Regions from separate parts of the Massilia sp. IC2-476 genome, predicted to be linked through region 2. Evidence: riboswitches for the same ligand, from Rfam matches in the RefSeq annotation. Region 2 holds a riboswitch; the other holds the start of a gene.
What was found. A riboswitch is a leader RNA that binds a small molecule or an ion and turns the genes downstream of it on or off. The one in region 2 is predicted to bind cobalamin.

Region 1 (4,137 bases), on a different contig from region 2:
GTAGTATTCCTTGAAGCCGCGCTCCATCGCCTCGCTGCCGATCCGCTGTTCCAGGTCGCGCATGACGAGGGCGCTGCGGTTGTAGACCGGGCCGATACCCTGCAGGCGCTGCCAGGCGTTGGCGCCGGGCGCATCGGCAGGCCGGTCGCGCGGCGAAGCGAGGCGGATGAAGTCGAAAGGAGCGAAGGCCGGATCGACCCCGATGCGCTTCAGCCAGCCCGGGGCCGGATGGATCATCTGGCCGCGCCCGCGCAGCATCCGGTTGCTCCAGAATTCGTTCAGGCCCTCGTCGAGCATCGGTTCTTCGAACTCGTTGCTGGCCAGGATGCCGTAGAAGTAGCCATGCCCGAATTCATGGACGGTCACGGCGTCGAGCTCGAATGCGGACAGCGACTTCGGCGCCACCTCGGCATAACCGGAGGCGGTAACAAAGGTGGGGTACTCCATGCCGCCGGCTTCTTCCGCGTTGTAGGGCGGGATCACGACGGTGAGCGTGCGGTAGGGGTAGGGGCCGAGCGTGCGCGAAAAATAGGCCAGCGCATCCTTGGCCGCCTTCATCGCCGGCCTGGCGCTGGCTTCGTATTCGGGCGGATAGATCACCTCGACCCTGACGGTCGGGCTGCCCGGGCCGGTCCAGGTTTCCACCAGCGGCTTGGCGCTGCGGCGGTCCGCGGTCCAGGCGAAATCGTGCACGTCGTGCTGTACGTAGCGGTGCGTCAGCATGCCGTTCTTCTCGACGGGCGGCCCCTGCAGCTCGCCGGTGGCGCCCACCGTATAGCCCTTGGGAACGGTAAGGCTCACGTCGTAGCTGCCGAAGTCGGCGTAGAACTCGGACTCCATGTGGAATTCGTGCGCGTTCCAGCGCGGCGCGGTCGCCCCGCGTTCACCCGGCAGTTCCAGCACCGCGATCTTGGGGAACCATTGCGCCACCAGGTGGAAGCTGTCGAAGTAGCCGGTGCGCGCGATCACGCGCGGCAGCTGGGTGCTGAAGGCCATGTCGAGCGTGGTGGAGGCGCCGGGCGCCACCGCCGCCGGCAGGTCCAGGCGCACCACCGTGTGGTCGGTGGACGGCCCCTTGTCGGGCTGGACGAAGCGCCATGGCACGCTGCTCCCGCCCTGGCTCACGCTGCGCAGGGCGATGTGGCCCCATTCGCCATCGCCGGTGCCGACGCCGCTCCGGAATCCCTCACCGCGCCGACGCTGCTCGGTGAAGAAGGTGCTGCCTTCGCCTTCGAAGGCGTTCATGTAGAGGTGCAGGTAGACGCTGCGCACCGGGACCGCGCTGCGGTTGCGCCAGGTGAGCGCTTGCCGTCCGGTGACGACGTGCTTATCCGGGTCGAGCGTCGCGGCGATGCGGTAGCTCACCACCCGGTCCGACAGCGTCGGCTGGTCGCCGCCGCGGATGCCGCCCCATGCTCCCGGGCTGCTGGGGACGCTGACAGCGGCGGCGTCGGGTGCGGCCAGTGCGATGCCGTCGAGTAGAGGTGCAGCCACGTCAAGCGGTGCGTCCGCCTGGGCGAACCAGGCCGCCGTGCCGCCGGCGACCAGCAATGCCGCGACAAGCAGCCCGCGCAAGCGGTGCCGGCTTCCTTGTATCCTCATGCAAGACTCCCTGTCGATGTCGTTTTGGTATGAGCGCGACTATATCGAGAAGCTTGGCTAATTTCCAAGCGCTTCGGATAGAAGCCCGGATTTGGCGACGAAATACCCGAAAAGCTTGTCAGGTTATAATCTCGGGGTTCTGGTGCCCGCGCATGCTTCTGCTCATGCGCAGTTAAACGGGAAACACGAGGCAAGGTCGCTACGCGTCCGCGCCGAGGTGTGCTGCCCCCGCAACGGTCAACAAGCGTCATCGTCCTCATAACGATGACAGGTCGCTCCGAAAACCACTGTGCCAACGCATAGGAAGGTGGAGCGGTTCGTCTTGCAAGCCCGGATACCGGCCAGACAGGTGGGAGTGCCAAGGCGCTTCCGTTGAACTCCGGCCTGCGGGGACGCGGGCCGGTGCCATTACCGAGAACATCCAACATGAATTTTGCTGCCGTTCCACGCAGCGCGCCGGCCATGAAGCCGCTCGCGCTGGCCTGCGCTCTGTCGCTGTCCGTCCTTGCCGCCAACGCTCTCGCCCAGGAAGCGCTGCCTTCGATCGTCGTCACCGGCGCGCGCTTCCCGGCGCAGGCCGCCACCGCGCCGATCGGCGCCACCGTCATCACCGCCGAGGATATCCGCCGCGCCGGCGCCACCGACGTGAATGCCGCGATCCGCAAGATCGGCGGCGTCTACGGGCGCCAGAGCCTGGACGCCTCGCCCGACTTCGCGCTCGACCTGCGCGGCTTCGGCTCAAACAGCGCCCAGAACCTGGTGATCCTGGTCGACGGCGTGCGCCTGAACGAGAATGAACTGGCGAACGCGGTCCTGTCGAGCATCCCGGTCGATACCGTCGAGCGCATCGAGATCCAGCGTGGCGGCAGCAGCGTGCTGTACGGCGAAGGCGCGACCGGCGGCGTGATCAACATCATCACGCGTCGCGGCGCCCAGGACGGCACCCACGGTTCGCTGTTTGCCGAAGCAGGGCGCTTCAGCGCGCGCGACCTGCGTGCTTCGCTCAGCCACGGCGCCGGTCCGCTGACCGTGGACGTCGTTGTGGCCGACCGCCGCACCGACAACTACCGCAAGAACAGCGACTTCAAGCAGCAGACCGCCAGCGGCGGCGTGCAGTACAACTACGGCGCCGGCCGTGCCGGCCTGCGCTTCGAACGCTCGGAACAGGACGCGCGCTTCCCTGGTTCGCTTAGCGAAGCCCAGTTCCTCTCGATCCCGCGCCAGACCCTGACCCCGGACGATTTCGGCACCCTCGACACCGACCGCATCACCGCTTTCGTCGAGCACCGCATCGGCGGCCTCGAGCTGGCCGCCGAGCTGTCGCGCCGCGAGCGCGAGGTCGAGGCCAACTACTTCTACATGATGGGCGGCACGAAGGTGGCGTCGCGTTCGGCCTATGACGCGCGCCAGACCCAGTTCTCGCCGCGCCTGCGCCACACCGCCAGCTTCGGCGACAAGCGCAACGAACTGGTTGCGGGCATCGACCTGGTGCGCTGGGAGCGCCAGACCAGCTCCGATTTTTCGCTGGGCGACGCCGAGCAGGATTCGAAGGCGGTTTACCTGCGCAATGAAATCCTGTGGAATGCTCCACATAACGCGCGCCTGGCCATCGGCGGCCGCCACGAGCGCTTCATCAAGGACTACTCGGACCCGCTGGCCTTCCCGCCGGTGGTGAACGAGCACCGCAAGCAGTCGATCAACGCCTGGTCGGTCGAGGGCAGCTTCGATGTGCTGCCCGGGGTGACGACCTTCGCCAGGGCAGGCCGCAGCTACCGCATCGCCAACGTCGACGAGAACAGCCTGCGTGCCGGTCCCGAAGTGCTGGCGCCGCAGACCTCGCGCGACCTCGAACTGGGCGTGACCGCGGGCCCGGCCGGCCGCCAGCTGAGCGCGCGCCTGTTCCGCCACCGCCTGGAAAACGAGATCTTCTACGACCCGACCATCGGCTGGGGCGCCAACACCAACCTCGACCCGACCCGCCGCCAGGGCGTCGAGGTGGAAGGCCAGTACGCCCTGAGCCAGGACCTGCGCCTCACGGCCCAGTGGCAGCGCGTGGACGCCGAATTTACCGCCGGCCCGAACGCCGGCCGCGAGATGGTGCTGGTGCCGAAGAACGTCGTTACCGCGCGCCTGGGCTGGACCCGCGGCGGCCACAACGCCGACCTCGGCGCCCAGTGGGTCGACAGCCAGCGCTACGGCAGCGACTTCACCAACAGCTGCGGCGCGCGCATCCCGTCCTACACGACGCTCGACGCCCGCTACGCGTACCGCGTGGGCGGCTGGGAAGCGGCCTTCAGCGCGCTCAACCTGGCCGACCGCCAGTACTACAGCAACGCCTTCGGCTGCCGCTCGGGCATCTATCCGAGCGATGGCCGCCAGCTGAAGCTGTCGCTGCGCTACGATTTCTGATGCGCGCGCGACTGGCTTACGCAGCAGCACTGCTGGCCCTGGCGGCCGGCAGTGTGCAGGCCGCGGTGACCGTGGTCGACGACGCCGGCCGCCGCGTCACGGTGCAGCAGCCGGCGCGCCGCGTCA
Region 2 (4,137 bases):
GCGCGGCTGGCGCGCAGCTCGAGCAGCGAGGCCGCCAGGCTGTTTGCTTCGCCGTTCGTTAGCTGGCGCAGCGCGTCCGGCACCTCGGCCAGCGGCACGGCGACCGAGCCCGTCATGCCGGCGAACAGCAGGCTGGCAAGGGCGCACAGCAGCAGCACGCCGATGACGAGCGTGGCGCGCTGGCGCTGCGAGTTGGCTGGGTGATGCATGCGTCTCCTCTTGGTACGTCAGCGGATGCCGTAGCGCAGGCCGGCGAACCAGGTACGGCCGCTGGTGCCGTAGTTCCGGGCCAGCTCGTAGCGCTTGTCGGCGACGTTGTCGACGCGCAGCAGCAGCGACACATCAGGCGTGAACTGCCAGGTAGCGTACAGGTTGAGCAGGCCGTAGCCGCCCAGGCGATTGCGGTTGGCCGCGTCGTCGAAGCGCTCGCCCGAGAGCTGCAGTTCGGCGCCGGCCTTGAGCGCACCCCAGCTGCTGTCGGCCATGAAGGAAGCGTGCTTCTTCGCGCGGCGCGCCAGCTGCTTGCCGGTGGTCTCGTCGGTCGGGTCCTGCCAGTCCAGGCTGCCGCGCAGCGTGACGCCGGCGACAAGTGCCTCGGCCGCCAGCGTCACGCCTTCCAGTTTGGCTTCGTTGACGTTGTAGGCGCAGCTGCCGGCACGGCCCGGGCAGGGCGTTGCGGAGACGATCATGTCGGTCAGGCGGTTGCGGAACCAGGTGGCGTCGAACTGCAGCTTGCCGGCATCGTAGCGCAGGCCGGCTTCAAGGTTGCGGCCCTTCTCCGGACGGTTGGTCGGCAGGCCGTATCCCGGGTAGTACAGCTCGTTGAAGGTCGGCGCCCGGAAGCTCGAGCCGACGCTGGCGGTGGCGCGCAGGCCCCTGCCGAAGTTGTAGCCATAGCCGGCGGCGCCGGTGTTCTTGTTACCATAGACCGAGCGGTCGTGGCGGGCGCTGGCATCGAACAGGTGGCTGCCGCGCTTGGCCGAGTAAGCCGCCGCGTACGAATTGGTCGTGCGGCTGCGCGACAGGTCGGCGGTGGAGCTGGACTCGACTTCTTCCTTGCGGTGGCTGTACAGCAGCTGCAGGGTGTCGGGGCCGAGGGCGATGGTGTTCTGCCAGGTCAGCTCGTCCTGCTGCGTGTCGATCTGGCTGGCGCCGGATGCGGCGGCGCTGGTGAAGCTGCCCAGTTTGTCGTCGGAGCGGGCGAACTGCAGGGTAGAGCGCCAGTTGGACGTGAACTGGCTGGCGACATACACCGCCGCCGTGTTCAGGTCCTGCTTGTTGTTGACGTCATAGGGGCCGGCGCCGCTGTCGTACTGCGCGCGCAGGTCGCTGTGCAGGAATTGCGCGCCAATCTCATGTCCGGGAGCCAGCGTATACGACAGCTGGCCGTTGGCGTTGCGGCGGCGGTAGCCGTCTTCGTCCGGGTTGAAGCCAAAGGCGCCGGGACGGGTGGCCGAGAAGCCGTCCGAGTCTTCGTAACCGGCGCTGAAGGCATAGCGCAGCGCATCGCCGGCGCCATGCAGGCTGGCGTCCGCCTTGCGCGTGGCATTGCTGCCGGCGCCGACCGCAGCGCTGACGGTGGGGCTGCCATCGCCCTTGCGAGTAAAGATCTGGATCACGCCGCCGATCGCGTCGGCGCCGTACAGGGTGCTGAGCGGACCGTAGACGACTTCGATACGCTCGATGGCGCCGAGCGGCACTGCGTTCCAGGAGGCGACGCCACTGGTGGACGAGCCGATGCGCACGCCGTCGAGCAGGACCACGACCTGGTTGCTGTTGGCGCCACGCAGGAACACGCTGGTGGATGCGCCGGCGCTGCCGTTGCGGGTGATTTCGATGCCGCGCTGGCGCCGCAGCACGTCGGCCACTGAGCCGGCGCCGGAACGGGCGATCTCGTCGGCATGGATGACGGTGGTATCGGCGATCACGTCGACCGCGCGTTGGGGCATGCGGTTGGCGGTGACGACCACGGAGTCCAGGGTCTGGGCGAAGGAGGGCGAAGCGAAGGCGAGTGCGAGCGCGGATGCAAGCGAACGCGCGGCCGCTTGCCGTGTTACAGGAAAGTTCATGAATAGTTCACATCAAAGACAACCAGCCGACGTCCCCGTAGGCCAGATTGAACAGAAACGCACCGTTGGCGCGCTTCCACCTTTTGGCCGGTATCCGGGCTGGCAAGTCTGGCCGTCCGACCTTCCCATGCGTTCGCACAGTGGTCATGGAAGACGGTTTGCCGCGCTGCTGATTCAGCATGCGCGGTACTTGCTTACCGTTGCGGGGGCAGCACACGTTGGCCTTGTTGAAGGGCTTCGTGTTTCCCGTTTAACTGCGGTCGTGGACACGACCGCGAGCACCAAAACGCCGCCATTATAAAGGAGAAACTGCGGCACGGTGGTGGAGCGTTGTCAGTCTTTCAGCACGATGACTTCGCCGTAGGCGATGCGGTGGGCGCTGTTTGCGGCGCGCAACGCAGCTTCTTCGAGCGTGCCGCCGGCATGCAGCGCCGACAGCAGTCGGATGGTGCCCGCGTGGCAGATGACGAGGGCAGGATGCTGCAGCTCCTTGCGAAACGCGGCCACGCGGCGTGCCACGTCCAGCACGTTCTCGCCGCCGCCGGGACGGTAGTGGAGGAGGTCGGCGGCCCAGGCGTCGACCTCGGCGCGCGGGATCGCATCCCATCCCTGCATCTCCCAGGCGCCGAAGTCCATCTCGGCCAGGCGCGCATCGAAGCTGACGGGAACGCCGAGCGCATTGGCGAGCATGCTGCAGCGTGCGAGCGGGCTGGCATAGACGGACAAAGCACCGGGCAGGGCTGCGGCGCGCAGGCTGGCAACGACCAGGGTGGTTGCTTCGATAGATGTCGAAATGTCGGCCCTGCCGTAGCAGATCCCGGGCGCGATCTCCGGCTGCGGGTGGCGGACCAGGACCAGTTCCATCGGATCAGGCCAGGGCGCCGTGGCCCAGGGTGGCCAGCACGGCGAGGTAGATCACGACTTCCGCCAGCTGCTGCACGGCGCCAAGGCAGTCGCCCGTATAGCCGCCGATGCGGCGCGCGAATTTGCGGGCGAGCCACCAGGTGGCAAGCGCGCTGGCGATGCATGCCGCGAGCACTGCGCGCAGATCGAGCGCCGCCGTTGCGACCAGGATGGCGCCAGCCAGGGCGACCGTTGCCGAGGCGATGATGAACTCCGGCGTCGTCATGCGCTCGGCCAGCGGCTTGGCCTTGCCTTCGGCGCGCGCATATTCCATGCACCAGATGAGCGAGGTCGCGGCCAGGCGCGAGAGCGGATGCGCGAGCAGCAGCGCGCCGATGGCGCTGGCCGGCGGCAGCATCGCCAGCGCAGTGCACTTCGCGCCGAGCATGCACACGACGCCAATCGCACCGTAAGCGCCGACCCGGGAGTCCTTCATGATCTCGAGCACGCGCTCGCGCGTCATGCCTCCGCCGAGGCCATCGCAGGTGTCGGCGAAGCCGTCTTCGTGAAAGGCGCCGGTGGCGTAGATCGTCGCCGCGGTCGAGAGCGCGGCCGCGACGGGCGCCGGGAACAGATACGCTGCCGCCGCATATACGCCGGCGCCGATCGCGCCGACCACCAGGCCGACCAGCGGGAAGTAGCGTGAGGCGTGGTGCAGCCACTCCTGCTCGAAGCCGACCCAGCGCGGAATCGGCAGGCGGGTGAAGAACTGGACAGCGATGAAGAACAGGCGTAGCTGCTGCATGTTTTATTTACTCACTGCGAGCTGGTGCTGACCTGGGCCGAAGCGAAGGTCGCCATCTCGTTGAGGAAGTTCGCGGCTGCATGCAGCAGGGGCAGGGCAAGGGCACTGCCGGTGCCTTCGCCGAGCCGCAGGCCGAGCTGCAGCAGCGGCTGGGCGCCGAGCGATTCGAGCATCAGGCGATGGCCGTTTTCGTTTGAGCAGTGGGCGAACACGCAGTAGTCCAGGATCGCCGGCTGCACGCGGGCGGCGACCAGCAATGCACTGGTGACGATGAAACCGTCGATCAGCAGCACCTTGCGCAGTTCGGCGGCCTTCAGCATGGCGCCGGCCATCATGGCGATCTCGAAACCGCCGAAGGTGGCCAGTACGTCGAGCGGATCGTTCACGCCGGTATGGCGGGCGACGGCGGCTTCGATGACC

Region 1: linked by a shared signal. The riboswitch ahead of LK539_RS08565 (TonB-dependent receptor) and the one ahead of LK539_RS24205 (TonB-dependent receptor domain-containing protein) in region 2 are both predicted to bind cobalamin.

Annotation. Positions count from the first base shown of each region.
Region 1 is NZ_JAJFER010000002.1:822,392-826,528, forward strand. Features, by position in the region: gene LK539_RS08560 (M1 family metallopeptidase) at 1-1,602, opposite strand, end outside; cobalamin riboswitch at 1,726-1,963, shown strand; gene LK539_RS08565 (TonB-dependent receptor) at 2,029-4,011, shown strand; gene LK539_RS08570 (cobalamin-binding protein) at 4,011-4,137, shown strand, end outside.
Region 2 is NZ_JAJFER010000017.1:1,168-5,304, reverse strand. Features, by position in the region: gene LK539_RS24210 (iron ABC transporter permease) at 1-209, opposite strand, end outside; gene LK539_RS24205 (TonB-dependent receptor domain-containing protein) at 228-2,069, opposite strand; cobalamin riboswitch at 2,137-2,370, opposite strand; gene LK539_RS24200 (histidine phosphatase family protein) at 2,403-2,933, opposite strand; gene LK539_RS24195 (adenosylcobinamide-GDP ribazoletransferase) at 2,938-3,717, opposite strand; gene cobT (nicotinate-nucleotide--dimethylbenzimidazole phosphoribosyltransferase) at 3,729-4,137, opposite strand, start outside.